Regions from separate parts of the Lysinibacillus sp. FSL M8-0216 genome, predicted to be linked through region 2. Evidence: predicted binding sites of a transcription regulator. Region 2 holds the regulator's gene; the other holds the start of a gene.
The links. Region 2 encodes CtsR, which represses protease genes until heat stress. Its sites were predicted from a motif close to ATGGTCAATAAAGGTCAAACA; they were not measured.
Positions count from the first base shown of each region.

Region 1: a site for CtsR is predicted at 8,544-8,564, ahead of clpP (ATP-dependent Clp endopeptidase proteolytic subunit ClpP). Genes of this name have one in related genera too.

Region 1 is NZ_CP152007.1:3,977,421-3,993,998, forward strand. Features, by position in the region: gene MKX57_RS19760 (hypothetical protein) at 152-274, opposite strand; gene MKX57_RS19765 (glutaredoxin family protein) at 531-764, opposite strand; gene MKX57_RS19770 (S9 family peptidase) at 926-3,196, opposite strand; gene MKX57_RS19775 (TPM domain-containing protein) at 3,327-4,076, opposite strand; gene MKX57_RS19780 (LemA family protein) at 4,076-4,657, opposite strand; gene MKX57_RS19785 (spore coat protein) at 4,790-5,407, shown strand; gene MKX57_RS19790 (amino acid ABC transporter ATP-binding protein) at 5,462-6,184, opposite strand; gene MKX57_RS19795 (amino acid ABC transporter permease) at 6,181-6,885, opposite strand; gene MKX57_RS19800 (basic amino acid ABC transporter substrate-binding protein) at 6,966-7,760, opposite strand; tRNA gene MKX57_RS19805 (tRNA-Arg) at 8,260-8,334, opposite strand; gene clpP (ATP-dependent Clp endopeptidase proteolytic subunit ClpP) at 8,652-9,245, shown strand; gene MKX57_RS19815 (HPr family phosphocarrier protein) at 9,297-9,554, opposite strand; gene whiA (DNA-binding protein WhiA) at 9,668-10,615, opposite strand; gene MKX57_RS19825 (YvcK family protein) at 10,704-11,672, opposite strand; gene rapZ (RNase adapter RapZ) at 11,677-12,570, opposite strand; gene MKX57_RS19835 (8-oxo-dGTP diphosphatase) at 12,580-13,047, opposite strand; gene trxB (thioredoxin-disulfide reductase) at 13,376-14,320, opposite strand; gene MKX57_RS19845 (tetratricopeptide repeat protein) at 14,553-16,076, opposite strand; gene hisIE (bifunctional phosphoribosyl-AMP cyclohydrolase/phosphoribosyl-ATP diphosphatase HisIE) at 16,167-16,578, opposite strand, start outside.
Region 2 is NZ_CP152007.1:4,672,371-4,688,948, reverse strand. Features, by position in the region: gene MKX57_RS23445 (ABC transporter ATP-binding protein) at 1-605, shown strand, start outside; gene MKX57_RS23440 (ABC transporter ATP-binding protein) at 605-1,312, shown strand; gene MKX57_RS23435 (cupin domain-containing protein) at 1,429-1,926, shown strand; gene MKX57_RS23430 (hypothetical protein) at 1,968-2,687, opposite strand; gene rluF (23S rRNA pseudouridine(2604) synthase RluF) at 2,710-3,411, opposite strand; gene adh (aldehyde dehydrogenase) at 3,651-5,171, shown strand; gene MKX57_RS23415 (DUF779 domain-containing protein) at 5,193-5,552, shown strand; gene MKX57_RS23410 (DUF4003 family protein) at 5,886-6,854, shown strand; gene MKX57_RS23405 (aldehyde dehydrogenase family protein) at 6,895-8,322, shown strand; gene MKX57_RS23400 (acyl-CoA thioesterase) at 8,391-8,870, shown strand; gene MKX57_RS23395 (globin-coupled sensor protein) at 8,917-10,227, opposite strand; gene MKX57_RS23390 (hypothetical protein) at 10,509-10,718, shown strand; gene corA (magnesium/cobalt transporter CorA) at 10,774-11,736, opposite strand; gene MKX57_RS23380 (class I SAM-dependent methyltransferase) at 11,772-12,455, opposite strand; gene MKX57_RS23375 (DUF4870 domain-containing protein) at 12,581-12,886, shown strand; gene MKX57_RS23370 (CtsR family transcriptional regulator) at 13,150-13,620, shown strand; gene MKX57_RS23365 (UvrB/UvrC motif-containing protein) at 13,634-14,176, shown strand; gene MKX57_RS23360 (protein arginine kinase) at 14,173-15,282, shown strand; gene MKX57_RS23355 (ATP-dependent Clp protease ATP-binding subunit) at 15,272-16,578, shown strand, end outside.

The DNA.
Region 1 (16,578 bases), 690 kb from region 2:
AGGTGGGTTCAATTAAGTCCCACTATATTATTTTGTGTCCCACTTATGATTTTATTATAATACGCATATTTGGAAAGTGCAAGTAATTGTATAGTTTTGGATTAAAAAAAAGCCCCATAGCTTTGTCATTAGCTACGGGACTTTGGTTTGCTTATTTTGTGAAAGATAAAATTGCGTTTTTCTTAAATCCTTCTAAAGCTTTTGTTGCTTCATTTTTATTTGTAAATTCAAAAATACGAACGTCCTTTTTTTCAAATACTGTAATAACCCACATTGTAAAATCTCCCTTCACATCGCTTTTGTAATATAACAACCACTAGAATTTGTGATACTTTTCATTATCTGTTTTATAACAACGTCTTACTTGATACCTATTCTACTCCGATTTTTATAAAATAAAAGACTAATGTGAAGGTCTTCACAAACTGTTCAAATTCAAACCGCTTTCATTGAACAATTTGTGAATTGTATGAATGACAACTAACAATAGAGCGATTTACGCCGTTATTATCTTTTTAAAGACATAGAACTTAACTGCCCAAGTACTCCATCAATGTAGCATAATCCAGATTACCGTATTGGATAACGACCCCATCCTTTTCTACTACAGGTATCATTAACATATATTTTTCGTGTATGAGATCATCCTCTTCAATATTAACTATTTCAATATCGAACGCTACATCTTCCTGTACAAGCTTTAATGTATGTAAGCCCTCTACACATAATGGACAATTAGCTCGACTAAAAAATTGAACAATCATGGATGGCACCTCCTGTTTCAATTATCTCTTCATCGTTGAACGATGACAATGCTAGCTACAACGATTGTAAACTATGTGGTGGATTCATTCAAAAGCTTACTAGAAAAATGAAAGGCATTGAGTGCGAATAACAAGCACATCAATGCCTTTTGGCTATTATGTTATTTTAAATGATGATCAAGGAATTTCAACATGGCATTATAGAATTCGATTCTGTTTTCTTCATTCGCGAAGCCATGGCCCTCATTATCCTTTAACATATACTCTACATCTACACCTCTAGCACGTAAAGCTTCGACAATTTGGTCGGATTCCGCTTTGTTGACACGTGGATCATTTGCGCCTTGTGCAACAAATAAAGGTGTTTTAATTTTATCTGCATGGAAGACCGGAGAAACCGCTGTTAATAATTCTTTATCTTTCTCTGGATGACCTACTCGTTCATAAAAAATGTCTCGCATAGTTTCCCAGTATGGTGGAATTGTATCTAATAGTGTGAAAATATTAGATACACCAACATAATCAACTGCTGCCGCATATAAATCTGGTGTATACGTAATGCCAGCTAATGTAGCATAACCACCAAATGAAGCACCGTAAATACCGATACGTTTAGGATCTGCAATACCCTGGTCAATCGCCCATTGAACGCCATCCGTTATATCATCTTGAATTTTCAAGCCCCATTGCTTATTACCAGCTTGAAGGAATTCCTTCCCATATCCAGTCGAGGAACGGAAGTTTACTTGTAGCACTGCATAGCCACGATTTGCTAATAGCTGTACTTCTGGATTGAATCCCCACATATCACGAGCCCACGGTCCACCATGTGGGTTTACAATAAGAGGTAGATCTTTAGCATTTTTATTTTTCGGCAATGTTAAATAACCATTTATAATTAATCCATCACGACTCTTATAAGAGATAGGATGCATTTCTGCAAGCTCTGAAGATTTCAACCAAGGGCTCAATGTTGCTAATTCTGTTAATTCATCTGTTGTTGAATCATAGTAATAATATTTTCCATAGATGGTGTCACTCGATACACTTACAATAAATTTTGTCATCTCTTTATTGTAATCGTTTATGCCCAATTGGCTTTCTTGAACACCAAGCTTGTTTTGAATTTTACGGAATAACTTTTCAAAATTTTTATCAAAGAATTGATAATGGATTTTATCCGTAGCATACGCACCATACAATAATTTATCTTTTTCAGCATTATACAATACACCCGAAACATCCACTTCATCATTGGACATGATTACTTCTTCTTTCCCTTGTAAGTCATACTTCACCACTTCTACTTTATCCCGGCCTTTATTGGATGTAGCATAAATAAACTTATTGTCCTTCGAGAAAGCTATCGGCATCACTTCATCCCCAGCACCGATTTTAATAAATGATCTGAATTCATCCTTTTCTGAATCTCGATAAAGGACAGTACCTTCCACCCCATCAGTAGCCACAGCTACACGTACATTGCCGTTACGATCTGCTAACCAGTTCGTAATATTGCCAGGATTTTTGGCGACGTGAGTCGTTTTACCCGTCTTTACATTTAGCTTGTACACATCAAAAACAGTAGCATCCTCTTTGTTCATCATAATAAGAATTTCGTCTTTTACACCCTGTAAGCTATCCAATATTCCTACCGTTACGTTAGGATATGGCGTTAAATCTTTTTCCACAGAACCGTTAAAGGTTGTAGAATAAATATGGAAGTTTTCATCTCCACCTTTATCTTTCAAATAAAGTAAAGCATCATCCTTCCAGAAAAAACCTGCAATATCTCGATCCTTTGAGCTTGATACACGAACAGGCTCACTATTATCATTCATTTTTTTCACGAATACATTCGAGCGGTTCTCCCATTCAGAGGCAAATGTAATGTAATTACCATCAGGGGAAAGTTCGTAGCCAAAATTCCCTGGATTTTTCATAAAATCTTCCACAGAAATTTCTTTTACTCCTTTATTATTGGAACCATTTTTTATATGTTTAACATTGTTAAGGAGTTTGCCAGCATCTTGTTTCGTAATAAAATCTGTACTTGAAGATACTCCCTTAAAGAAACCAAGCTTATTGGCCTTCTTTAAATACTCTGCTAGTGACTTTTCTTTTCCTTCTTTATTGGCACCTCTAACTAAAATCCTAGCTGCTTGATCACGTTTAATAGTAGCGCTTAAGTCTGAAATCTCTCCAGCCTTTATCCATTGATCCTTAATTTGTTGACGCATTGAATCAGAGCCATGCTGGAATGTTAAAGCTGTTACTGCTAAATCCAGAAATTCCTGTGCTGAAAGATGTTCCTCTTGTGCTAATACAACATTTGTTTCATTGGCAGCACGTACTTCTTGCAATGTTGCAGGAATAACCGTAGCAGTTGTTAGTATAATTGCTAATGATGCAGTTAAAAATCTTTTTTTCAAAATGATTCCTCCCTATATCAGTTTACGTTATATCGATAGTCGATATATTCAAATTATACCATTATTTGTATTTTTGTCAATATTTTCATATTAAAAGCGAACTAAATAATTAGCTCGCTTGTCGTTAGTATTAAAATTTTCGGCTTGCCCCTCCACCTGCTGAAGAGCCGCCACCAAACCCTCCAAAACCGCCACCACCTGAACGTCCGCCACCAAAGCCACCAGGATAACCGCCGTAGCCTCTCCCACGAGGTCCGCCTCTTCCGCCTTTTGAAAAAGAAGAAAAAATGAGGACTATTATAACGATGACAATACTGAGCCAGATGGGCATTCCTTCCTCCTCCTTTGCACCTGCAGGTAATTCACCATTCCAATTATACTCTTCAGCTACAGTACGAAAGACCTCCGCATATGTAGCTAGAAAGGCTTGATCATTATCACCTTCACTTGCAAAGGGATAAAATGCATTATCTAAAATACGCCCTAATTTACCGTCTGGTAATGCTCCCTCTAAGCCTTGACCTACAGCTATCACCACATCATTTTGGCCTTCGCCCTGTCCAAATGTAGCGAGTATAAGGACACCATTATTTTTCTCTTTGTCCCCAATGCCCCAGGAACGAATCATCTTTGTCGCATACATTTTCGCCTCCTGCCCATGAAGGCTATCAACGGTTACGACCATGATTTCAGCACCTGTCCCTTTATCTAATTGCTCTGAATAATGGTTTAGCTCCTGTTTTACATCTAAAGATAGGACATTCGCAAAATCATGGATATACGTATTTTTCATTGGTGAAGGTATTGCTGCTTTCGTCATAGTCATGCTAAAAAGAAGCACTGAGCAAACGATAAGCAGCTGTATAATACAACGCTTCATCACTGTGTACCCGATTGACTAAAATCAATAGACGGTGCTTGTTCGGCACCCGCAGCGGCTTTAAAGTATTCTTTTTGTTCAAATCCAAACATCCCTGCCATTAAATTGCCAGGAAAGCGTTTAACATGCTTATTAAATTGTTGTACTTCATTATTATAATCCTCGCGCGCAACTGCCAAGCGATTTTCTGTGCCAGCAAGCTCATCCATTAACTGACGAAAATTTGCATCTGCCTTTAAGTTCGGGTAGTTTTCCACGACTACTAGTAAACGACTAAGCGCACCAGATAAAGCATCATTCGCAACAGCTTGCTGTTCAGGAGTATTAGCATTGCCCATTTGAGCACGTGCGTTAGTAATATCCGCAATGATCTGTTGCTCGTGATTCGCATACCCTTTCACAGATTCAACCAAATTGGGAATTAAATCGTAGCGGCGTTGGAGCTGGTTTTCAACTTGCGCCCATTTGGAATCTACATTTTCCTCAGCTGTTACTAAACTGTTATATTTAGGAATCAATACTAAGGCTAACACGATAAGAATGATAACAATTATCCCAATTGGTCCAAACCATTTCTTCATTTTCTAAAACCTCCTTGACTTGCATTTCCTTTTGTTAGTCTACATTTTTGCCTTTGCATTTATACCGTATGAAAATCATTTGGCTTGACATACTAAATACTGCATCAAAAATTATATGAGGAGGCGTTTTTTTTGTCACAATCGTTTTACAATGAATCATCATCCAATCAAACAAATTTCAATCAACAACATAGTCTAAATCATGGTGGACACGAAATGATGGACATGCATGAAGCAATTGGTGAAATTATCGCTGGTATGAACCAAGCGATCATTTTACGTCCACAAGTAAAGGATCAAGAATTACTCAGCATTTTGGATCGCCAATATAATTTTACATTGGGTATGTATAATACGATTGTTGAGTCCTTTAAAACAGGTCATGATCCATCTGTTCCTACGGGACGTTACCAAATGGAAACAGGCAATGACTTTAAATATGGCTTAACTCCAGGCCAACCAAAAAAACCAATGCAAAACGCTAATGAAATTAATGATGAAGCCATTTCTGGTTTCTTACTAGGCGCTCAAAAGGGAGCAGCAAAATGTATGACGGCTGCTGCAACAGAAACGACAAACCCTGTTGTTCGTCGTGTTGTTGCTGATAGTATTCCCAACTGCATTGAAATGGCCTATGAATTATCCATTTACCAAAATAAACATGGCTATTATCAAGTGCCTCAGTACTCTCAACAAGATATGCAAACGATGCTTAATGCATACGATACAACCTCTAATCCCCTTCATTAAAAATCAAAAGGCAGTCCATGGTGATGAATTCTCATCATGGACTGCCTTTTCTCATTATAATACTTTTCCTAAAAATGCTTTCGTACGTTCACTTTGTGGGTTTCCGAATAATTCCTCAGGCAACCCCTCTTCCACAATATAGCCACCATCCATAAAGACTACTCGATCACCAACCTCACGAGCAAAGCCCATTTCATGTGTGACTACAATCATTGTCATCCCTTCAGCCGCTAGATTTTTCATTACATCTAACACCTCTTTTACCATTTCAGGATCAAGAGCTGAAGTAGGCTCATCAAATAGAATGGCCTTTGGCTTCATTGCTAACGCACGTGCAATAGCTACACGCTGCTGTTGTCCACCTGATAGCTGTTCAGGATAATTATAGGCTTTACTGTCGAGACCCACCTTTTTTAACAGCTCATGCCCAAGCTCTTCAGCTTCTGGACGACTCATTTTACGAATTTGCATGGGAGCCATCGTGACATTATCGATGACGTTCATATGAGGGAATAAGTTAAATTGTTGAAACACCATTCCCACCTCTGCTCGAATCTCATTGATATTCGTTTTCGGATCATTGATCTTCACATCTTCAATATAAATAGCACCGTCCGTTACTTCTTCTAGCATATTAATGCAACGTAAAAAAGTACTTTTTCCTGAACCAGAAGGCCCAATGACACATACAACTTGTTTTTCTTGGATTTCATAATCAATCCCTTTTAATACTTCTAGCTTACCAAAATATTTGTGTAGGTTCTCAATTCTTATCATCTTGCTTCCCGCCCTTCTGCCTTACGAGGGACATAACTATTGCTAAATCGTTTCTCAATAAATGCAACAATCTTCGTTACACCATACGTTAATATTAAATATAGTAATGCAGCAACAATATACGGTTCCCAGAAACGGAAGCTTGCACCTGCAACAACTTTACTAGCATATAGAATATCTGGTGCAGCGATGACTGTTACTAGTGAGGAATCCTTTAATAATGCTATGAATTCATTCCCTAATGGCGGGATCATGCGTCTAAAGGCCTGCGGTAAAATAACCTTACGCATCGCTTGGTTATGTGTAAGACCAAGAGAACGAGCGGCCTCCATTTGCCCCTTTGCAATACTTTGGATACCTGCACGGAAAATTTCTGCATTGTAAGCAGCACAGTTTAAAATAAGCGCGGTAATCCCTGAAACCATATACCCTAAAGAATGTCCAAAAATGGTTGGAATAACGGCTAAGTGTATTAATAAAATTTGAACAAGCATTGGTGTTCCGCGGAATAAATCAACATATAATTTTGATGGCCAATATATCCATTTTTTACTTGATAATTTCCCTAGTCCTAAAAACAGTCCTAAAAGAATACCGCCAAAATAACCACTAAGTGTCAAAATAAGTGTTACGCCAATACCTCGTATAAACATATCTCGGTAGTTCCAGACAATGTCCCAGCGTAGGTCAAAGATGTCCATCCGAAAACCCCATTTCCCCTTTAAAGTTACATCAATTAAATGAGTCGCTAGCATACTGCTTGGCGAGTGGCATTACCATATTATTCGAAATCAGTACCTGTAATTTCTTTTAATTTACCGTTTTCTTTAATCTTTTTCAGACCTTCATTTAATTTATCTAAAAGCTCTTTATTCCCCTTTTGAACCATAAAGCCATAATATTCTTTTTCGAATGCGTCATCTTGAATGACTTTAATTTTTTGATCTGGATGCGCTTTAATATATTCGTATACTACCGCATTGTCTCCAATAGCTGCATCAACATTACCATTTAGCATTTCTTGAATTGCGATTGGCTGACTTTCAAAAGCCATAATATTTGTACTTGCTTCACCTTGTAGCTTTTTAGCTGCCATATGGCCAGTAGCATTAATTTGTACGGACACCTTTTTGTCTTTTAATTCATCTAATGATTTAATCTTTGAATCTTCTTTCACAACAATTAATAATTGAGATTCATAGTATGGCTCAGTAAAATCGAATGATTCTTTGCGCTCATCTGTAATTGTAATCCCTGAAGCACCAATATGTGTTTCACCGTTTTTAATTGTTTGGAAAACGGGTTCCCAACCAATATTATTCCACTCTACTTCGAAATTCATTTCATCAGCAATTGCTTTTAAAATATCGACATCAATCCCCACAATTTTCCCTTTATCGTCAACAGATTCAAACGGTGCAAAAGTTGCTTCTGTACCTACTTTATATACTTTCTTGCCATCCGCACCTTCTGAAGGTGTGCTACCAGAAGAGGCATTGTCCTTTGTGCCACATCCTGCAAGTGCTAAAGTTAGCGCTGCTATCATCATAAGTAACATCCAAGCTGTTTTTTTCATTGCATTTCCCCCTATTTCGATAATTTTCCATCCTGCGTATTATTTTTCGCAATTCGGAAATGTTAGACTATTAGGTCAATTATATTAATATTATAGTATTTGCACAACAACTTTTCGCATAAAACTAAATATTTTTTCATATTAATTAATGGTAAAACCATTTATATAGAAAAAATAAGCATTAATAACAAGATATCGAACCTAAAACTAATATATATACAATAGAAGCGATGTCAAATTTCGATAAATTTAAACAAAAAAAAAAGAATCCCCTCAGAAAGGATTCTTTTTTCGGCTATTACTAGCCTTCACGGACAGTATGTTCACTAAAAAATAATTTGGAGTTGTTGCTTTCTTGAAGGTTTGAAAGGCATAAATAGGGGAATAATGCCAACTAGGACAGTATTCCCGTTACTTTTCCTCTCTATCCCCACTAAGCAGGCTGCTAAACTACTTATTAGGAGATTGAGCTATTACAGTATATCAATATTCAGTAAAATGGCGCCCTCGGAGGGAATCGAACCCCCAGTGCAAGAACCGGAATCTTACGTGTTATCCATTACACCACGAGGGCAAAAAACACAAAAAAAAAGTACTCACCCTAGGCTTACGAAAAGCATGATGTAGATAATCCTCTTTTGAAGCATACCTGCAAAATAGTGTCCTGTACTTTCAAACTTATAACCTTACCTATTATACAAACGTATCACATATAATTCAACCATAGAATGCAAAAAGAATTTATTTTTTTTATTTTAATTAATTTCACTTTAGCAGGGTTAATATTTGACCTTCCCTGACTATAATGTGTATGATAAGGTTACAGCTGAAATAAACAATGTAGATTTCAGCAAAGGTAATCGAATTTAGTTTTTTGAAGGAGGATTTAACATGAATTTAATTCCTACAGTTATTGAACAAACAAGCCGTGGTGAGCGTGCATATGACATTTATTCACGTCTACTTAAAGACCGCATTATCCTTTTAGGAAGTGCTATCGATGACAATGTGGCGAACTCCATTGTCGCACAGCTACTTTTCCTACAAGCAGAAGATCCAGACAAAGACATTTCTCTTTACATTAATTCGCCAGGTGGATCAATTACGGCTGGTATGGCTATTTATGACACAATGCAAATTATTAAGCCAAAAGTTCAAACGATTTGTATTGGTATGGCTGCATCAATGGGAGCTTTCTTACTTGCTGCGGGTGAACCTGGTAAACGTTTTGCATTACCAAATGCGGAAGTAATGATTCACCAACCACTAGGTGGCGCACAAGGTCAAGCGACAGAAATTGAAATTGCTGCTAAACGTATTTTATTCTTACGTGAAAAATTAAACGGCATTTTATCTGAACGCACTGGTCAACCACTTGAAGTCATTGCAAGAGACACAGATCGTGATAACTTCATGACAGCTGAACGTGCAAAAGAATATGGTTTAATCGATCACATTATGCACCGTAGTACGGATAATAAATAATACTAAAAAGCCTCCCAGAAAATTACTCTGAGAGGCATTTTTATTTGTTTGTTAATCTTCATTTTCAATAATTGCAGCTAATGCTGTAACCGCTTGCTCGGCATCATTGCCTTCACTACTTAACGTTACTTCGGTACCTTTCGCAACCGCTAAGCTCATGACACCCATTATCGATTTGGCATTCACTTTTTTTTCATCTTTTTCTAGAAAGATATCCGCACTGAAACGATTGGCCTCCTGCACAAATAGTGCCGCTTGTCTAGCTTGTAGTCCTAATTTTAATTTAACCTGGACTCTTCTCTCGATCATTCTCAAAACTCCCCTTCACTACCGTTCATCTATTAGTTTTATCTTACCTTACTTACTAGCAAAAGAACAATAAGCGATTACGCATGACATTCATACCTGAAAAGTATGAAAACTTAACCGCCTATTTTTTCACCGCGTCTTAATGCATCTGCTATTTCGTCTATTTTTCTTAAACGATGGTTGACACCTGATTTGCTGACGGTACCACTGGATACCATTTCACCAAGTTCTTTTAACGTAACATCTTGATACTCTACTCGTAATCGTGCAATTTCACGAAGCTTTTCTGGTAGTTGGTCAAGTCCAATAGAATTTTCAATAAATCGAATATTCTCTACCTGCCGTAATGCTGCTCCAATTGTTTTGTTTAGATTGGCTGTTTCACAGTTCACAATACGATTGACACTATTGCGCATGTCTCGCAATATCCGAACATCCTCAAATTTCATCATTGCCTGATGGGCGCCTACAATATTAAGGAAATCAGAAATTTTTTCCGCTTCCTTTAAATAAGTAACAAAGCCTTTTTTGCGTTCAATTGTTTTGGCATTGAGTTCAAATTCATTCATTAAATCCATCAATGCTTCACCATGTTCTTTATATAAAGAATAAATTTCTAAATGGTAGGCGGACGTTTCTGGGTTATTGACAGAGCCTCCTGCCAAAAATGCACCTCTTAAATAGGCTCTTTTTTGACCATTTTTTTTAATGAGCTTTCTTGAGATCGTATGATTAAATTGAAAGTCGTCTGAGATGATTTCTAAATCAATTAACAGCTCGCGCGCTCCTTCTCTTACACGGCAAATATATACGTTATTTTTTTTCAATCGCATTTTCTTACGAACTAGTAATTCCACATTGTACGGATACAATTTTTTCATAATCGTATATAGTCTTCTTGCAATTGCAGCGTTTTCAGTTTGCACGTCCAAGCTTAGTTGTTTATTCGCAAAGGATAATGAACCATTCATACGAATTAGGGCAGAAACTTCTGCTTTCATACAATGATTGTCCGCTTCTATTTGGGTTAATTCCTTTTTCGTTTCAGAAGCAAAAGACATATCACGCCCCCCTTTCAATCATAATTTCTATGTATATGTTCATCTTACCATATACAATAAACACTTTATGTTTCTATTATCGGTTCTCTTACCGATCATAAATACCGGCATAATCTACCAGCCACTCTGCAACATTCGTAGCAGTATGTCGAACCGTACCATCTGATCGAATTGTAGCAATATCGCGTCTTATAACCTCTAATCCCATACTTTCAAGCTTTGCCACATCAAATGTCACTGGCTCTGCTCTTTCTTCTTTATACAATTCTTTTACTGGATTCGGCAATTCTTCATCATTAACTAAAATCGAATCAATAAAGGATGCGCCAACATGCTTATGTATGGCCGATACATGATCACCTGCTGTATAAGAAATGGTTTCACCTTTTTGTGTCATTAAATTACAAACATATATTTTTCTTCCTTTTGCTTTCACAACAGCTTCCCCAATCTCTTTGACAAGGAGATTTGGAATAATACTTGTGTATAAGCTTCCTGGGCCAATTAATATATAGTCTGCACGCTGAATTGCCCGAATAGCTTCTGGTAACGGTTGCACGTTTTCAGGTACTAAAAAAACGCGATCAATGCGTTTTGTCGCTGTCGGGACTTTTGATTCACCTTCAATGATTGAACCATCCTCTAACACAGCATGTAAGTTAATTTTTTTATTGGCTGCTGGTATTACACGGCCGTGTACTTTTAATACCTTCCCCATCTCACTTATAGCATGGTTAAAATCACCAGTAATATCAGTAAGTGCTGTTAGCATTAAGTTCCCTAAGGAATGGCCACGTAAATCCTCTGACGCTGAAAAACGGTATTGAAACATTTGCTCCACTAGCGGTTCAATATCTGATAATGCCGCAATGACATTACGAACATCACCTGGTGGTGGAATATCATAATCATCTCGTAAACGTCCTGAAGAGCCGCCATCGTCTGCTACCGTCACAATAGCAGTAATATCAAATGGATGGTGCTTGAGCCCACGAAGTAATGTAGATAGTCCTGTTCCACCACCAATTACCACAAGCTTTGTTTGCTTTTTCCCCATTCACTCATTCCTTTCTACGATTAATATCACGATGCGTAATAACCGTATTCTCTTTGTTGGCTAAATAAGCCCCAAAAAACTCTGCTAAAGTTACTGAACGATGCTGACCACCTGTACAACCAAAAGCGATAACGAGTTGTGATTTACCTTCTTGTCGATAAAGAGGAATCATAAAGTCGAACAAATCCGTTAGTTTTTGTATAAGTATTTGCGTATCTTCCAAGGCTAAAACATAGGAGGATACTTCTGTTTGAAGTCCCGTCTTTGGGCGTAGCTCTTCTACATAATACGGATTTTTAAGAAAACGAACATCGAACACTAAGTCTGCATCAATTGGCATACCATGCTTGAAGCCAAAAGACATGATGTTTACGGTAAAAATAGTATCTGCTTCACTGGCAAATTCTTTAACGATCTTTTCACGTAATTGCTTTGGTTTCATGTTAGATGTGTTATAAACAAAATTAGCACGGCCTTTTACTTCCGATAAAAGCGCTCGCTCTTGCTTTATACCATCTAAAGGTAAGCCACTTACTGCCAATGGATGGGCTCTTCTTGTTTCTTTATAGCGTCTTACTAATGTGGCATCATCTGCATCTAAAAATAAAATACGAGCTACAATGTCGCCTTCTTTTAGTATATGGTCTAACGCCCCAATAAGCGCATCAAAAAAGTTACCTCCACGCATATCCATCACTGCCGCAATACGTGTACTATTCTTTCCAGAATCTCTTAGCAGAGTTAAAAAAGTTGTAAGTAACGCAGGTGGTAAATTATCAATACAGTAATACCCTAAATCTTCAAAGCTTTGAATAGCTACTGTCTTCCCAGCTCCAGACATTCCTGTAATAATAACCAATTCATGTGTACTTTGTTGGCCTTCAACCACCACTGTCATGCAACTCCTTTATTGTTCTTTTGATATTTGTATTTTCTGATGAAGTAATTCAAAATTCGTTGTATAGTCAAACGTGCCATACTGAATACCTGATTGCGAAATAGCAAATTGTAAATTAGTGCGATCTCCTTCAGCCATTGGCAAATGTGCTAAATCCTCTACTGGGTGCCATGCAAGTTTACCTTCTCTAGTTTCTACAAACGGTATACCGTCTACATCCTTAGCAACAAATGTATAAAGCATCCATTCATCTACGACTTCATCATTTTCTTTAATGACCATCGTATAAACACCCTTTAGGTGTACATGTAAAGGTATAACATTTGTCTCTTCCTGAAATTCACGAATTGCAGCCTCAAAGATGGACTCACCGCTTTCCATTTTTCCACCCGGAGCAACGTACCAACCTCGTCTTGGTTTCTGAAGTAATAATACTTTACCGTCTTTTACGGCAATTAAATTTGCAATTCTTTGCATAGGCACACCTCTAATCACTTTTGCATTCTACTCTCCATTATAGCAAGACACAGCAAGATTTGTCCTCATTTACAACTCTCATACGTAGACATTTAACAATTTAGTTTTATCGAAGAATTTATTGAAAAAAAGCTCATGCTCTTTTCATGATCTATACAAATAAAAAAGTAGGTTGTTCCCACCTAATTGAGGCGGAAACAACCTACTAAACAAAATAAAAGGGGGATTGCTAATTACACTTTTAATCATACACCTTTTATATGTCATTCAAGTTACAACAATATTAAAACCACATTAAAATTGTATTTTTTTCCTTAAAATAGCCAAGTTATGCATTTATTTTCTCTAATAGCTCTTCTACATAATGCTGTACGGCTTGAGCTGCAATACTGCCATCACCAGTTGCTGTAACAATTTGACGTAGTGATTTTTCACGTACATCTCCAGCTGCAAAGATTCCTGGAATTGTTGTTTCCATATTATCATTTGTCAAAATATAACCAGCATCATTTAAAATACCTAAAGATTCAAATGGCTTTGTTAAAGGTAGCATACCGATATACACAAACACACCATCTGTTGTAAACTCTGATTCAGTTCCATCCACAGTTGATTGTAGTGTAACACTACCCACTTTACCATTAGCTTCATTAATTTCTTTTACTGTAGCATTCCAAATGAAATCAATTTTGTCATTTGCAAATGCACGATCTTGGAGGATTTTTTGTGCACGTAATTTATCACGACGGTGGACAATTGTTACTTTATCAGCAAAGCGTGTTAAATATACGCCCTCTTCTACAGCTGAATCTCCTCCGCCAACAACTACAAGATTTTTTTGTTTAAAGAACGCGCCATCACAAACTGCACAGTAGCTGACACCACGGCCGCCAAGTTCTTTTTCACCAGGCACACCCATTTTTTTATACTCTGCACCAGTTGTAATAATAATGGCACGTGTTTTATATTCTTTTGTACCTGATTTAATTGTTTTAAATTCTTCCCCGTCGATGATTTCTGTTACATCGCCATAGGCATATTCAGCACCGAATTTTTTAGCATGGTCAAACATTTTTGTAGAAAGCTCAGGTCCTAAAATTGTATCGAAACCAGGATAGTTTTCTACTTCTTCAGTGTTGGCCATTTGTCCACCAGGGATTCCTCGTTCAATCATAAGCGTTGCCAAATTAGCACGTGATGTATAAACAGCAGCAGTCATCCCCGCAGGACCTGCACCAATAATGACCACATCATAAATTTTTTCTTCCGACATAAATACTTCCCCCTAAACAGAATACTTTTTATCTTCATTCAACAATATAGTAGTGAAAGTGTAACGTCACCTACATATGATCCCAACTTACAATAGAGGGGATGAAGATAAACCATTGGCAACTAGCAAGGAGTAACACTCAAACGCAATGTTGCCAGGGCAAATTCTTGATAACGTTAGTATGTTCATCGTATGTGAAAGTATAAAGTTATTCAACTATGTTGCTCACACACTAATTATGACTGTCTGGTAAAAAAGCTAAAATTTCTTCAATATACTTCGATAAAGTGGCAACAGATACTCCATATTGTTGAGCTATTTCTTTTTTTGTCACCTTAAGCATTTGAGAAGATCTAAATAAATAATCATTTGCTCCTGCAATCGCTACAGGATTTGTAAAACGATAATTTTGAATTAAAGCTTGTTCACACAGGACAAACCACATTTGAAACATAGGTACAATCAATGATGATAATTTGCCATACTGCTCTAATAAAATTTCCGGCACATTTACAGCACGTAAAAAGCTGGCCTCTACTTTGTTTTTCTTTTCAAATTCATGACCAAGTGCATAGGCTAAAAATAATTTCTCAAACGCACCGAATTGCTCGATATTGACCCATTTAGGATGGGCGATTATTTCTTGCTTATGAGCCGTATCCTTCAATAAAAATAAGCCAAAGATACGCTCACTTGAATAGCTACTTTCTAATTTTTCAACAATAAAATTTCGATCATGTTCCAACGCATCCAGTGCAAATTCGTTGTCTTGTTGGCGCCAAGGTTCAAAGCCCTCTTTATCTGGGTCTACCTCTAGCAGTTGACCCCAAGCACTTTTAGAAACTTCCTCATGCCCTGAAAAATAAGCAGCATGGGATAACCAGAAATAAAAACCTGCGTCGCCTACATAGCCTCTTTTTTGCATACTGCGCAACCATTTATAGGCTAATTCATATTGCCCTATTAAAGCTAATGTAGCACCTAGTTTATAACGATGCTCCCATGTATATGGCTGAATTTTAACAAGGATATTTAATAGCTCTTGCAAATCTTCTTCATTCTTTTCGTAATACGCAATCACCGTTAAGTTACAAAGTGCATGTAAGTTTCCCTTATTTTCACGTAGTACTGTATGTAAGAGAGTCTTCGCCTGTTCCTCTTCTCCAACATAAAAATAAGCAAGTGCAAGATTATTATAGGCCGACCAAAAGGCTGGTCGATCTTCAATTAAATCTTCTAAAATAGTAATAGCTTCAGGAAAGTCGCCCTTCTCCATATGACGGCGAGCCTGTTCCTGACGATATAAATCCTCACCAGATCCTTCAAGCTCCTCAAATTCATCCTGCTCGAATGCGACAAATTCTAAAATTTCTGCTGCTTCATCTGCATATGCACCTTCAGGCTCTAGCTGCAAATACTCTTCAGCAAAGCGTTTAGCATCCTGCATGATGCCTACACAACCCGACACTTCCGCCATGTAAAAAATAATTTCCGGATTATCGGGGTCAATTTGATAGGAACGACGAAGCAGATCATACGCTTCTTCAAAACGTTGACCTTCTAACTCTACAATAGCAAGCTGCAAGATTATCATAGGATCATCTGGGCTAAGATCAACTGCACGCTGCAAATATTTATAGGCTTTATTCATTTGTCCACTGTTCATAGCTTGAATTGATTTTTTATAATAATAGTCGCCTGTTGGAATGAACGACACTATATTTGATTGGTTCTTATTTTGACGTTTCTTTTCCAATATATTTCCTCCGAAACAAGAAATAAGGAACGTATTAAACGTTCCTTTACACAGTAAACCCTATTATACCATACAATTAATAATATGCTGTTATTTCTCCTCGTGACGTTTTTTCAACACATGAAGAACATCATATATACTTACCTTTTGTTCTTGCAGTAATACTAGTAGGTGATAAATTAAATCAGCAGCCTCCCACTTTACTTCTTCTGCATCCCGATTTTTGGCCCCAATAACAACCTCTGTCGCTTCCTCCCCAACCTTTTTACAGATTTTATCGATACCCTTGTCAAATAGATATGTAGTATAAGCTCCTACAGGCATTTCCTGTTCTCGCTTTTCAATAACACTTACAAGTTTTGCAATCATTTCTACAGAGCCGACTTCAGCATTTTGCTGTACCACCTCTGTAAAGCAAGAAGTTGTACCATTATGACAGGCTGGACCATCTGGTAAAACCTCCACAACTAATGCATCTTGATCGCAGTCTGTTTTAATGGTG
Region 2 (16,578 bases):
CAGAGGGGACCATCACATTTGGCGGACAGAAATTAAACGGGCTTGCACCTTACCAAGTAACACAAAAGGGAATAAGCCGTACATTCCAAAATATTCGTCTATTTAAAGAGCTATCTGTTCTAGACAATGTTAAAGTAGCCAACCATTCGCTTGCTAAGCATTCGATGTGGTCATCGATTTTTCGCTTACCCACGCATTTCATGGGTGAGGCCGAAATGGAGCTTCAATCCATAGAGTTTTTAAAAATCTTTGGTTTAGATGTCTATATGAACGAGTTAGCTAAAAATTTACCATATGGAATGCAGAGACGATTAGAGATTGCCCGTGCATTAGCGGCAAATCCAAAGCTATTATTATTGGATGAACCAGCTGCCGGGATGAATCCGCAGGAAACGCATGATTTAATGGAATTAATTGCATTTATACGTAAGGAGTTTGGTTTAACGATATTACTGATTGAGCATGATATGAGCTTAGTAATGGGTATTTGTGAGCGTATTTATGTACTCGATCATGGACAATTAATTGCTGACGGGACACCAGAAGAAATTCGCAACAATCCAAAGGTAATTGAAGCGTACCTTGGTGAGGAGGTTATCGGCTAATGCTAAAAGTACAAAATATAGATGTTTATTATGGTAACATTCAAGCATTGAAGGGCCTCTCTTTAGAAGTAAATGAGGGTGAAATTGTCACATTAATCGGTGCAAACGGAGCTGGGAAAAGTACATTGTTAAAAACATTGTCAGGCTTATTAAAACCAAAAGGTGGCATTATTGAATACGAAGGCTTCTCTATTGCGGGGAAAGCAGCCCAAACTATTGTTAAATCGGGGATTTCCCACGTTCCAGAAGGACGTCGTGTTTTTGCCAATATGTCCGTAGAAGAAAATTTAGAGCTTGGTGCCTATTTGCGTAATGACAAAGCAGGAATTAAAAAAGATATGGACCATGTTTTTGAGTTATTCCCTAGACTATTGGAGCGTCGTAAACAACTATCAGGAACATTGTCTGGTGGGGAACAGCAAATGCTTGCGATGGGTCGTGCCTTAATGGCAAAGCCCAAATTGCTATTAATGGATGAGCCTTCAATGGGGCTCGCGCCGCTTATGGTTAAAAATATTTTCAATATTATTGAACAGGTGAATAAAGAGGGGACAACAGTATTGCTTGTTGAGCAAAATGCCAATATGGCACTGTCTGTCGCTAACCGTGCATACGTGCTCGAAACAGGGCGTATTGTTTTATCTGGTTCAGCTAAAGAGCTTCAAGAAAGTGAAGAAGTAAAAGCAGCTTATTTGGGTGGTTTATAATGGAGAGGGGCGTCTCAACAAGGAGAGGCCCTTTTTCGTTGTTCTTCCTACTGAATAATCGAAGGTAGCATTTTACTATTCATCTTTGGTAAGGTGGAAAAAAGGAGTGATGTTTTTTGAACTATTCAGCACAATATTTTATTCAACAACTAAATTTAGCCGAACATCCTGAAGGCGGATATTATATTTCTTCATTTCGGGCTGCAGAAGATATTGCAGTAAGAGATGTTCAGAGACCTATTTATACGAGTATTTATTTCTTACTTCGCTCACAGGACATTTCACATCTACATCGTTTGCAGTCAGATGAGCTATGGTATTACCATGCCGGTAGTCCGCTTACAGTCCATATGATTTTTCCAGATGGAACATATGAAGCGAAGAAGCTTGGCTTGAACGTAGTAGCGGGGGAGATACCACAAATTGTGGTCCCTAAAAATACGATATTTGGATCATCGGTGGAGGAAGCAGATACGTTTAGTTTAGTGGGATGTATGGTTGCCCCAGGCTTTGACTTTGAGGATTTCGAATTGTTTACACAGGACGAGCTTTTAGCAGATTACCCTCAGCATGAGGCTGTAATTCGTAAAATGGCTTACCAAACGATTAAATAATAAATAAGCCGTCTCATTCATTGTGAGACGGCGTTGTTTGTTTACCATAAAATTTCTTCCGGATAGCTAAGCTGCATTTGTATGGCGTGTAAAGGTTGTTTCGTGGCAATCGCGGCTTCCATTAGGAGTGATTTAAGTGCTACATATTCATGATCCTCTACAAGTAAGCGTAATGCAAATGCAGCTAGCTGAGCTTTACGTTCTTCTTTATTTAATTGGATATATTCTAAATTCAGAACATCCACATACTGTGTGGCGAAAAGGAAGGTTAAAGGGCTTTTTGCCTGTAGCATTGTTAAAAAGACTCCATAATCCTCTTCTTTCACTTCCTGTTCTAAACAATCTGCAATAGCAGCTTGCAATTTACGAATCGTCGCTATCTCATGATTCCAAATAGATGCATTGTTTATTGTCAGGTGTAGATCGATGAAATCGTTTAAAGCGATAGCGCTAAAGATAATTTCAGGCCAAAGAATATCTGTAGCGAAATAGATGTTTTTATTGGGGAAAATAAGTTCATGTTGTGTGAGGGTGTTCTTGTTAACACCGTTACTCACAAACTCTAGTTGGTGTTCCCCAAGCATAGCATGTCTCAGTTTATAGCAAACGCTTAAAATACGGAGTCGAGGACCTTGATAATCATAGTATTTATTGGCATCACCAGTTACTTTGTAAATAGCGTTGATTAGCTCATCTAAATCCCAAAAATCTCCGCAAATTTGTACACCTGTTAACTGTTCTGTGCTTTGAATGGAAATCATCGTCCTCGCCCTCCTCTAATACTTATTTTGGTGTGTAATTCAGTAGTTTGAATAGCTCTGCCTGCTCTTTATCAGTTAGGTCCCGCCATTGGCCTACTTTTAAATTTCCAAGCTTAATATTCATAATACGAATACGCTGTAGACGCTTTACCGTGTAGCCAAGAGCTGAACACATCCGGCGTATTTGACGATTTAAGCCTTGCTCCAAAATGATATTAAAAACTTTGTCTGAGATCTTTTCAACATAACAAGGTAAGGTCGTTGTATCTAGAATATCTACACCTGCGCCCATCTTGTTAATAAATTGCTCTGTTATAGGTTTATCTACTTGAACAATATATTCTTTTTCATGATGGTTTTCAGCGCGAAGAATTTTATTGACGATATCGCCATCATTAGTTAATAACAATAGCCCCTCCGATTCCTTATCGAGACGCCCAATATGAAAAATTCGTAAAGGATGATTTACAAAATCAACGACATTGCCTTTTATATGGCGTTCCGTTGTGCTTGTTATGCCGACCGGCTTATTTAAAGCTATATAGACAAGCTTTTGTTCTTTCTTTACCTCTTTTCCATCAACGCAAACAATGTCGCCATTCTCAACCTGACTTCCAACTGTCGCAGGTTCGCCGTTAATTGTAACTTTTCCTTCGGCTATCCACTTATCAGCGCCACGACGTGATATAATGCCTGTTTCACTTAAATATTTATTAATACGCATATTGTTCTCCTAAATCTAATATTATTTTTAAGTATACCTTAACGTTATACAAACCGTGAATTCTATATACTTTTCTAGTAAAAATAAATTGCTTGAAAAATTTTTTAAAAAGTTGAAATTATTATTTTTTTCTGACAATATATTAGATGAGAGGATTTCTATGAAAATATGGTTATTTCGCTATAAAATAATGTTTTTTGTAGATAGTCTCATTAAATTGTGTAAAGGGGAGAAGTGAAATGGTTTATGCATTTCCAAACACTGAAGGATCGGTCGTTCAATTCAAACAGAAATATGATAATTATATTGGTGGCGAATGGACACCTCCAGTGAAGGGTCAATACTTTGATAATGTCACTCCTGTTACTGGACAAGTTTTTACACAAGTAGCACGTTCCACAGCTGAGGATATTGAACTGGCACTTGATGCAGCACATGCTGCTAAAGATGCGTGGGGAAAAACATCACCGACAGAACGTGCAAACATTTTACTTAAAATTGCGGACCGTATCGAGCAAAATTTAGAAAAGCTAGCCGTTGCCGAAACATGGGATAACGGTAAGGCGGTACGTGAAACTTTAAATGCAGATATCCCTCTTGCCATTGATCATTTCCGTTATTTTGCTGGAGCTTTACGTGCTCAAGAAGGCTCTGTAAGCCAAATTGATAACGATACAGTTGCTTATCATTTCCATGAGCCAATAGGGGTAGTGGGTCAAATTATACCTTGGAACTTCCCGTTATTAATGGCTGTATGGAAGCTTGCGCCAGCACTAGCTGCTGGAAACTGTGTCGTATTAAAACCTGCAGAACAAACACCAGCATCCATTATGGTGCTTGTGGAACTAATAGAAGATTTATTACCATCAGGTGTCATTAATATTGTGAATGGTTTTGGCTTAGAGGCTGGGAAACCGCTTGCATCTAATCCACGTATCGGTAAGATTGCTTTCACTGGTGAGACGACAACTGGTCGTTTGATTATGCAATACGCGTCTCAAAACCTGATCCCAGTTACATTAGAGCTTGGTGGTAAATCACCTAATATCTTCTTTGAGGATATTATGGATAAGGACGACGAATTTTTAGATAAAGCAGTCGAAGGTTTCGTATTATTTGCTCTGAACCAAGGGGAAGTATGTACATGCCCTTCACGTGCAATTATTCAAGAATCTATTTATGATAAATTTATGGAACGTGTACTACAACGAGTAGAAGCTATTAAAGTTGGTAATCCGCTTGATCCAAACACAATGATGGGAGCGCAGGCTTCAAGCGAGCAACTGGAAAAAATCCTTTCTTATTTAGATATCGGTAAGCAAGAAGGTGCAGAATGTCTAATCGGTGGGGAGAAAAATAATGTAGGGGAAGGCTTTGAAAATGGCTACTACGTTAAACCTACTGTCTTTAAAGGACATAATAAAATGCGTATTTTCCAGGAGGAAATTTTTGGTCCTGTTGTAGCTGTTACTACGTTTAAAACGAAAGAAGAGGCATTAGAAATTGCGAATGATACACTGTATGGCTTAGGTTCAGGTGTTTGGACAAGAGATATTAATACAGCCTATCGCTTCGGTCGTGAAATAGAGGCAGGTCGTGTTTGGACAAACTGCTACCATGCTTATCCTGCACATGCTGCATTCGGTGGCTACAAAATGTCAGGCGTTGGTCGTGAAAATCATAAAATGATGCTATCTCATTACCAACAAACGAAAAATTTATTAGTTAGCTATAGCGAAAATAAACTTGGTTTCTTCTAATCCATAGGGAGGTGCATGAGCGTGATTGAACGTGTATTAGCCACGGCAGAAGCGCTGGCACTCATCGAGCTATTAAAAGAGAAGCATGGGCCTGTTATGTTTCATCAATCAGGCGGATGCTGTGATGGTTCTTCCCCTATGTGTTATCCAGACGGAGACTTGCTATTAGGTGATCAGGATATATGTTTGGGCGAAATAGGTGGAGCTCCATTTTATATGCATAAAAATCAATATGATTATTGGAAACATACTCAAATCATACTGGATGTAGTGGAAGGTAGAGGTGGGATGTTTTCATTAGAGGGCGTTGAAGGAAAACGTTTTTTAACAAGATCGAGAGCCTTCACATCAGAGGAGTTACAGGAGCTAGGATTAATATAACGAGTCATTTGTACAGCGGCAAAAAACTTTGCCGCTGTCTTTTTGCATTAATTTTTAGAAAAAAGGGTATGTAAAGCTATATTGTTAGACGAATTTCGTAAAAATAAAAATAGCTGTAAACGTTCTTTTAAGGTCACGGTAAATATTAACTTCCGAGTGGTTTTTGCGATCAACAGTAGTTCCTCCTTTCGTATTTGTTTAATATTTCCTATTAAATCAAAAAAATGGGGTAACATATATTAAATTAAGTTTACTTTTTATGTTAATTGTTACAAATGGGATTAATCTTTCTCGCATTATGTAACGTAAAATGGGAAAAGGAGCGTGCTAAATATGGATTACGTGATGATAGAAAATCAATTTACAAATACCGTAGAAGATGTTTCGAAGGCTGCGGGATGGACAGTGGATCGTAAAATTGTTTTAGCTATAGCTAGTACGTTTGTTGCGTCAGGGAAAACATTTGATGCGGTCCAATACAAACATATTTTACAGGAAATGAAGAAGCAATCCTCGTGGATGTCTCCCTTAAGAACTACGGTAGGCTATAGCATAGCTGCTAATTTAATGGAGCATGCGGATGCTGAAAAAGCAGTAATGAATTTATTAACGAATGTGAATGCATTAAAGGAAGCGAAATTTAGAAGCGGTAACTTTAGTTATATTGCTGCTCAGTTTTTGACAGAGGACGAAAAGGATAAAAACGCGCATGCATATGCAGCTAGAGCTTTATTTGATGCCATTCGTAAACATCATCCATTTTTAACATCCTATGAAGATATTCCATACGCTGTGTTACTAAGTAGTCCATCTGATGATGTGGAAATACGTGCAGAAACGATGAATCGCTATTATAAAGAATTACGAACATATAATTTTAATGCAGGAAATGAGCTGCAATGGTTGTCACAAGTATTAACCTTCCTATCTCCACAATTTGATCGTCAACTAGTGCCCAATGTCGTGACCATTCGAGATGTGCTAAAAAATCAAGATGTCAAAGTAAAGGCCATGCATTATCCCTTACTTGGATTTTTAGCCTTACTAGATCTTACTCATCACCAATTGCAAGAAGTTATACATTTATATCATGAATTAAAGGATTTAAAATTATTAAAATGGCATCGTGAATTTGTTCTCTTTATGGCTGTACAAATCGCCATTTATGATATGGCGAAAGTACAAAAATCACTGTCTATGACGATTATGTCATCTATTGAATTATTAATTCAAGCTCAGCATGCTGCAATGATAGCGGCAGTTAGTGCAGCCGCTATTGCATCGAGTTCGAGCTCTTCGTGATAGAATGAGGGAGAACAATTATTGGAGGTGCATTTGAAGGATGAAGGAAACAAAACTGTGGATTAACGGTCAATGGCAAGATGCAAAGGAAAGCTATGAGCTAAAATCACCATATAGTGGTGAGGTGATTGCTCAAGTGGCAAAGGCATCTATACAAGATGTGGAGAGAGCAATCGATGGTGCACAGCAAGCATTCCTTTCGTTTAAAAAGACGACAGCCTACGAGCGTGCCGAAATTTTATATAAAGTTGTCGATTTAATGCGACAACGAAAAGAAGAATTTGCAGAGATTTTAGCGTTAGAGGCAGGAAAGCCTTTGACGGCAGGGTTAGCGGAAATTGATCGTACCATTGCCACTTATCAATTTGCAGCAGAGGGTGCCAAACAACCAAAAGGCGAAACTGTACCGATGGATGCGGCACCTGGAGCAGGAGATCGTATAGGCTGGACAAAGAGAGAGCCATTGGGGGTAATTTCTGCTATTACACCGTTTAATTTTCCGTTTAATTTAGTGGCCCATAAATTAGGGCCGGCATTTGCAGTAGGTAATACAGTTGTTTTAAAGCCAGCAACTCAAACACCATTAAGTTCTCTCGTTATGGCAGAGATTTTCCGTGAAGCAGGTTTGCCAGATGGAGCGTTGCAAATTGTGACAGGAAGTGGTGGTGAGCTTAGCGATACTTTGGTTACACATCCTCACGTCAAAAAGGTGACGTTTACAGGCAGTGGTAAAGTTGGATTAGGCATTAAAGAAAAAGTTGGTTTACGTAAAGTAACTTTAGAGCTTGGTTCTAATGCAGCTGTCATTGTCGAACCATCGACGCCTTTTACTAAAATTATAAGTCGGTGTGTGAGCGGTGCCTTTAACTTTGCTGGACAAGTATGTATTTCGTTACAACGCATTTATGTACATTCTTCTATTATTGATGAATTTACGGAGGCATTTGTTGCGGAAACTAAAAAGCTTGTAGTAGGAGATCCTTTAGATAAAAACACAGATGTAAGTGCTATGATCAACCCGAATGAGGTTGGACGAATTAAAGAGTGGATTGAAGAAGCACAGGCACAAGGAGCAGTTATTGCAACTGGAGGAGTATTTACAGAACGGACGTTAACGCCGACTGTTATGACGAATGTGACGGCTGATATGAAAATTGTTTGTCAGGAAACTTTCGCGCCAATCGTCTCAATTGTTTCATATGAAACATTAGATGACGCAATTCGACTTGTCAATGAGTCGGACCTTGGCTTAAATGCAGGTATTTACACGAATGTATTACCAGATGCCTTATATGCAGCCGATGAATTACAGGCAGGTGCTGTCATTATAAATGATGTTCCGACATTCCGTGTAGACAATATGCCATATGGTGGTGTGAAGATGAGTGGCTATGGGCGAGAGGGAATTAAATGGGCCATTGAGGAAATGACAGACATGAAATTTATTACGATGAAAAAATCGTTCTAAATTTGCATAAGCTCTTTTTCTACGATACGATGACGAAAGAACATACATGAAGGGAAGTTACAAGAAATATGACAAACAATGCTGTACCCATGAGCCAATCACGTACGGTTCAATCACGTCTCGTATTACCTCCAGACACAAACAATCACAATTCCATTTTCGGTGGAAGAGTGTTAGCTTATATTGATGAAATTGCTGCTATTACAGCGATGAAACATGCGAAGGGACTTGTAGTCACAGCTTCAATAGACTCAGTTGATTTTTTATCGGCTGCCCATGTAGGAGATATTCTTGAAATTGAAAGTATAGTTTCCTCTACAGGACGTTCTTCAATGGAGGTTTATGTTCGCGTTATTTCTCGCAATATAGAGACTGGTGAGGAAAAATTAACGACAGAATCCTTTGTAACAATGGTTGCAGTAAATGAAGAAGGAAAACCGGTACCTGTACCTGCCATTTATCCTGAAACAGATGAGGAAAAACGTTTATTTGAAACAGGGCCTGCAAGACGAGAGCATCGTAAACAAAAGCGTGCATTGCCACATTAAGGTTAAAGGGAGCTCCACCGCTTTAGGTGAAGCTCCCTTTGTTATATTACATATTCAATTCATTAACTACATTAATAAGTGAATCAGAAGAAGAGGAAACAAGTGTAGCCCCTTGTGATAGCTCAGTAATTAAATTAGAAATGGCTGAAATATCTCTAGATGTATGAACATACTGTTGTTGAATGCCGGATACGGCATCAGCTATATCATTAAATGATTTAGATAGGTTTTCTTGCGTATTGACGCTATGTTGAATTTTTTGATCAACATTAATAACTGAATTTGCCATTGTTGTAATATTACTTTCAGTTTCTTTAATGAGATGTGACACATTTTGCACGGCATTTTTCGTTTCTTCAGCAAGCTTCCGTACTTCCTCTGCTACTACCGCGAAGCCTTTTCCATGTTCCCCTGCTCGAGCTGCCTCAATAGACGCATTTAAAGCTAATAAATTTGTTTGATCAGCAATGCCCGTGACAAGTCCTACAATCTCAGAAATTTTTTGAGAGGAGGTACGTAACTGATTCATAGTTATCTCAAGGCTGTTGACACTTTGTAAAATAACTTGGATTAAATCATTTTGCTCTTTCAGCTGATGTTGCCCACGTCTTGATTTCTCCTGTGTATCTGCAACGAAGCTTAATCCCTGCTTGGTTGCCTCTGCAATATCATCCGTTTGCGAGGAAATGACTAACAACGATGCAGCTGTCTCTTCACTAATGGCGTTAAGCTCCTCAGCTGTACTTTGAATTGTCGTAACAAGGGCGTTTTTCGTTTGATCAGCGGCTGTTCGAATACGATCTTCCTCTTTTTCGTATGCCTCGATCACAAGCTGTTGCTCAAAATTAATGATTTTGCAAAACGCGTTAATTGCACGAATGGCATCATGCTTTGAGATATCCACTTCATTCACAAAATTTGTGAACGTAGAAGTAAGGGATTGGAAGGATGCTATATACCATTTGGATTGTAAGCCAATTCGAACATGGGTTTCAGCAATGGCTTTTCTTTCAGCGATATAGGCGTCATTAATATGACTTTCAAAAATATCGCTTAAATGCTTATGTAACGTAACTTTTAAACGATCTATATGCGAGGTTCTATTAATAATGTCTACTAAATCTTGGCTCAAGCTAATGGCTGCATAAAATTGCTCCACCATTGCAGGAATTAGATCCTTAGCTAACGGTTGTAGTTGCTTAATAATGGCTAAATCCTCAATTGTTAAATTTAAAAGCTGTAATTGCTTTTGAAGGTTTGGATGACTTAAAACATCTAATTGTACATGGCCCTTAAAATTTTCAGGTGTTAATGTAATTGAGTAGCTGGAACTGCTGTTTTTTGAAAACCAACTCATTATTGTTTGCTCCATTCTTAATATCCATAATAATTGTGAGTAAAATGCACTTCTGAATTTGTTAGGTCTGTAAATTTGATAAATAATTGGTATTAAATCTATTTTACTATTATTTGCTGAATATTTGGTTAAAAATTTGGTTATTTCTTTATTTTTTTACTTTATTGGCAGTCCGATTAGTGAGGCGAAGTAAATTTGAATTTAAATTGGGAAACCTGTAAAATACGAACTGTTTAAGGTGAGAAAAATTGAACGTGAAAGATTATAGGAGGAGGTACTATATGGAGAAAAAACGCTTTAAATTCGTTATTCCAGTCATGGTCATTGTTGCAATAGGTTCCGTTTACATGCTACGAAACTACTATGCGGAAGTACCACATATTGAACAGCTATTAATTACAATTTGCGCCGCTCTAGGGTCAGGGGTTTTAGCATACTTTTTATTCCCACAGCAGGGTGACAATAAAATTGACGACCGAGGTCCTTACTAATAGTAATAAATGAAGCTGCTCGTTTGATTGTTAAACGAGCAGCTTTTTGTGGGAATTAAGGCTTAAATAATTTAAACCAGCCTTTATGTTTAAAGATAGTAAGCATAGCGATTACAACAATAATCATAATACCGAGGACAATAAAATAGCTGTATCGTCCATGCAGCTCGGGCATATTATCAAAGTTCATCCCATAAACACCAGCAATAAAGGTTAGTGGAATGAAGATCGTTGAGACGATTGTTAGAGTCATCATTATGCCGTTCATGCGGCTTGAGCTCATAGCCATATAGCTATCTCGCATATCTGCTGTCAGCTCTCGATTTGATTCAACCATTTCTGTCAGTTTAAGAAGATGGTCGTATATATCTCCAAAATAAGCTCTTTCAGATTTGTTTAATGAAAAGCGGTAAGAATTAAGTACTCGATATAAAAGGTCACGCATTGGTAAAATGGCACGCCGCAAATCGAGCAAATCACTACGAAACTCGAAGACAATCTTCATGGCATTTACATTGCTTTGGTATGTAAGCTCGCCTTCAAGTGCATTTAAATGATCTTCAATTTTATAAACAAGTGGAAAATAACTATCAACGATTTTATCAATGGTTTGATACGTTAAGTAGACTGTGCCACGTTCCCAGTTTTTTGGCTGGCTTTCTAACATCTTTTGTACCTTTTCAATTTCGGGAACTGGGTTCTTATGGAATGTCACAATATACTTATTTGAGGCAAAAATATTAACCTCTTCTGCAGCTAAGGTCAGCTCGTTTAATCGATGAATGACGAAAAAATGGAAATCGTCATAAAAATCGAGTTTGGGTCGTTGTAATCGCATTAAGCAATCTTCAATAGCTAGTGGGTGAAAATGAAAAAATGAATCTAGCAAAGATTCTTCCTCTGCAGTAGGGCAATTAAAATCGACCCAGTACCATTCGAATTCTTGTTGATGTATGGATTCCAAAGGGAAATCTTTTAGTAATTGTTGTTTTTTTGTAATGCCAATGGTGCTTATCACAGCTTTCACCTCAAAGTTTTTACTACAAAATATATTTAATGTTCTTCTTTAAAGCATACCCATCCACCAAACAAAGTAGTGGCAAAAAATCGAGAAGGTTTTATAAAACCTGCTTCTTGTAATAATGTTAAAATCGCTTCCTCGGGCATAAATGACAGGGCCCGGATGGATTTTTCCATTTCTGCAACATCAGCTACGGAAAGCTTTGTATGTTGGAGCCAATAGGAACGCCATAAATCGAATTGCAGTTCCGTTTCAATAGTACCGGGTTGACCGTATTTCGAAACTAGGACAAACGGTGCGCCAGGTTGTAAATGGTTCCAAATTTCTTTTAAGGTCGATAGCTTATCTTCATAGCTTTGAATAAAATGAAGGACGAGTACACAACTAGCTGCATCAAATTTTATAGCAGGTAGATGGGTATCCAGCAAGGTTCCTTGATAGAATGACAGATCATTCGGTAAAGATTGGAGACGCTCCTTTGCTATATCAAGCATGGATTCTGACGGATCAATACCTGTAAATGACCAACTTGGTCTTCCATCTGCTAGCTGTAAAATTTCATTGCCACTACCTGCACCAACAACCAATATATCCGCATGCTCATGTAATGTGGAACGATAAAAAGTTTGTATTAAACGAAGCATTGCATCATAGCTTGGTAGAGTACGGCGAATCCCCTTTTCATATTCATTTGCTAATGTGTGGTTGAATTCCATTTCTCATCACGACCTTTCAAAAATTTTTAAAAAAACTCACTTTAAATTGAAACTATTACGGGTATAGTTCCGTAAATAGTAGTACATAAAACGATAGATAACGTATAAAGAAAGGGTTGATATATATGGAGAGTAAATGGTCTAAAGTAATCATACACGCAAGTTCGTTTTTTGCGCCATGGTTAGTTCCCATTATCTTCTTTTTAGTTAGTTCGGATGAGGAAGTGAAGGCAATTTCTATTCAAGCTATTCTTTTCCAACTTGTCATGGCAATTTTACTTGCTGTTTCTGGATTCTTAAGCATTTTCATTATTGGCATTCCATTTTTAATTGTTTTCGGTATTATGCTATTTGTAGTACCAATTATCGGTATCGTCAAAGCATTAACTGATGAGCCTTGGCGTTATCCAATTGTGGGTCGTTGGGTATAATTTTTATAGACGCAAGTATATGCTAGTTGCATATTCTTGCGTTTTTTCTATGGATAAAAAGGGTACATTAGGTGTAGGAAGCAAAAAGATATGCTCGATAACGACTAATTAGTGCTATTTTCTACGCTTGAATATAGTTTTTTAGCCTTTTCATTTTTCTCTAGGCGAAATCATTGCAATTATTTTCAAGCGTTTTGTATAATATACTCAAAGAAAGTCAAAGATAGTCAAAGTCAGTGAAGCAAGCGAGGTGTATTCCTAAAATGCGTAATATATCAGACATCATAGAAGGTTACTTAAAGCAAGTACTTGAATTAGGTGGAGAAGGGCATATTGAAATAAAACGTAGTGAAATTGCAGACAAATTTCAATGTGTACCATCACAAATAAATTATGTCATTAATACAAGATTTACCGCCGAGCGAGGTTACCTTGTGGAGAGCAAGCGAGGTGGTGGTGGATACATTCGAATTTTACGTGTCCGCGCGAATTCACAGATTGATTTAATCGACGATGTTCTCCAGCATATTGAAGGTGGAGCATCGCAAACAATGGCAGAAGATTTAGTATATCGACTTATCGATGAGCAGGTAATTTCAAAGCGAGAAGCGAAATTAATGTTAGCAGCAATTGATCGCTCAACAATCGATTTACATCTCCCTCTAAGAGATATAATTCGTGCAAAAATATTACGGGCGATGCTGACAACTATAAAATATGAGCAACAGAAATAGTGAGGTGATGGAAATGATATGTGAACATTGTAAACAACGTAATGCGACAGTTACTGTAACACAAGTTCAAAATGGGCAAAAGGTGGAGCACCATTATTGTGACGTCTGCGCCTCACAGTTCCATCCATTTCATGCAGAGTTTAAACAAGAGCCAGTTTCCATACAACAGTTATTATCAAACTGGTTTGGCTCACCTACATGGCAAAAGGTAGGAGAAAAACAACAAACACAGCCACAACAGCAAACATGCCCACAATGTGAATTTACGTATAAGCAATTTTTAAAAGAAGGTAAGTTTGGTTGCCCAAGCTGTTATGACACTTTTAGTGAGCATTTACCTAAGCTCTTTAACCGCATACAGGCGGGCCCCCAACATATTGGGAAAATGCCTGGTGCCCATAGCAATGTGTATGTCATTAAAAAGCAAATAGAGGATATCCGTAAACGTATGAAGTTCGCTGTAGATGAAGAGCAATTCGAAGAGGCAGCAAAGCTTCGAGATGAAGTCAAAGAGCTTGAGAAGCAGCTACAATTTGAAGGTGGTGATGTGTCTTGATAATTGAATCATTTTTAGAGCGTGCGACACCTACTTGGATGGGTATCGAAGACGATTATTCTGATATTGTCATTAGTACACGAATTCGCCTTGCTCGAAATTTAGATGGCTATCGTTTTCCACTATCGTTTTCAGAGAACGAGGCTTTACAGGTGGAACAGGCAGTTACACATGCAGTAAGCGATAGTCCAACCCTTCAAAATGATTATGCATATTTTGCTATCAATGATCTAACACCTTTACAACGTCAAATTCTTGTAGAAAAGCATTTGATTAGTCCGCAGCTTGCCAAAAAAGAGCAGGTGGGCTCCGTGCTTCTGTCACAAGATGAATCCGTGAGTATTATGGTGAATGAAGAGGATCATTTACGCATTCAATGTATGACAGCGAGTTTCCAGCTTCAAAATGCCTATGAACAAGCGAATAGAATTGACCGTATTCTAGAGAAGGTATTACCTTATGCTTTTCGAGATACGTTTGGCTATTTAACAAGCTGTCCTACGAATATTGGTACTGGGCTACGAGCATCTGTGATGATGCATTTACCTGCTCTTACGTTAACGGGACAGATGAATCAAATTATAAATGCGATGACACGCCTAGGTATGACCGTAAGAGGTATATATGGTGAAGGAAGCGAAAATTTAGGTAATGTTTATCAAGTGTCCAACCAAATTACACTTGGAAAGACAGAAGAAGATATTTTAGCAGATATACAAAGTGTTGCTGAAAAAATTATCCAAAAAGAACGGCACGCGAGAGGTAGATTGATGGAAAAGGCCGAGCTGGCTTTAGAAGATCGAGTTTATCGAGCTTTAGGTACCCTTACGTATGCAAGAATTTTAACGAGTGAGGAAGCGGCTACCTGTCTTTCGAATGTTCGTTTAGGAGTCGACCTACAGTTGATTGACGGTATACTCGCAACAACTTTAAATGAGTGTGTCGTCAGTATGCAACCAGGTTTTTTACAGCATTATGCAGGTGAGGCATTACCGCCTGCTGAACGTGATCGTGTACGAGCTGAAATGCTTCGTGAGGCATTATTTCAAACACACACGAATAAGCCTAATAATGGGGAAAAAGGAGAGGATTTATATGATGTTTAATCGTTTTACACAACGCGCGCAAAAAGTATTACAGCTTGCTCAGGAAGAGGCTATTCGTTGGAAGCACGAATCCATTGGTACAGAGCACATTTTATTAGGGCTTATACGTGAAGGCGGCGGTATTGCTGCAAAAGCGTTAGAAGCTATTGATATTAGTCCTCAAATGATTGAAGCTGGTATTGAAGAATTAGTCGGTAAAGGGAAAGAAGATGTTGGTCCAATAGTTCACTATACGCCACGAGCGAAAAAAGTAATTGAACTATCGGTTGACGAATCACGTAAATTAGGTCATTCGTATATCGGTACTGAGCATTTACTGTTAGCACTTATACGTGAAGGTGAAGGTGTAGCAGCTCGCGTCTTAAATAATGCAGGTGTAGGCTTAAATAAAGCACGTCAGCAAGTTTTATTATTATTAGGAAATAATGATAACGCGCAGTCTGGTCAACAAGCGGCACAAGCGGCGAATACCCCAACATTAGATAGTTTAGCCCGTGATTTAACGCAAATTGCCCGTGAAGGTACGTTAGATCCTGTTATTGGTCGAAGCAAGGAAATTACACGTGTTATCGAGGTATTATCGCGTCGTACAAAAAATAACCCTGTCCTAATTGGTGAGCCAGGTGTTGGTAAAACAGCAATTGCTGAAGGGTTAGCACAGCAAATTATTAATAATGAAGTACCAGAAATTCTTCGAGACAAACGAGTGATGACGCTTGATATGGGAACTGTCGTTGCTGGTACAAAATATCGTGGTGAATTTGAGGACCGTTTGAAAAAGGTAATGGATGAAATTCGCCAAGCCGGCAATATCATTTTATTTATTGATGAATTGCATACTTTAATCGGTGCAGGTGGTGCAGAAGGTGCGATTGACGCATCAAATATTTTAAAACCGTCCTTAGCCCGTGGTGAGCTTCAATGTATCGGTGCGACAACGCTTGATGAATATCGTAAATATATTGAAAAAGATGCAGCATTAGAGCGTCGTTTCCAACCGATCCAAGTGGATGAACCAACGGTGGAAGAAGCTATTCTCATTATTCAAGGTTTACGTGACCGCTATGAAGCACATCACCGAGTGAAAATTACAGATGAAGCAATTGAAGCAGCGGCAAAAATGGGTGATCGATATATTTCAGATCGCTTCTTACCGGATAAAGCAATCGACCTTATCGATGAAGCGGGTTCAAAGGTTCGCTTACGTTCATTTGCGGTGCCACCAAACTTAAAGGCACTTGAAGATAAGCTTGAAAATGTTCGCTCGGAAAAGAATGCTGCTGTATCAGGTCAAGA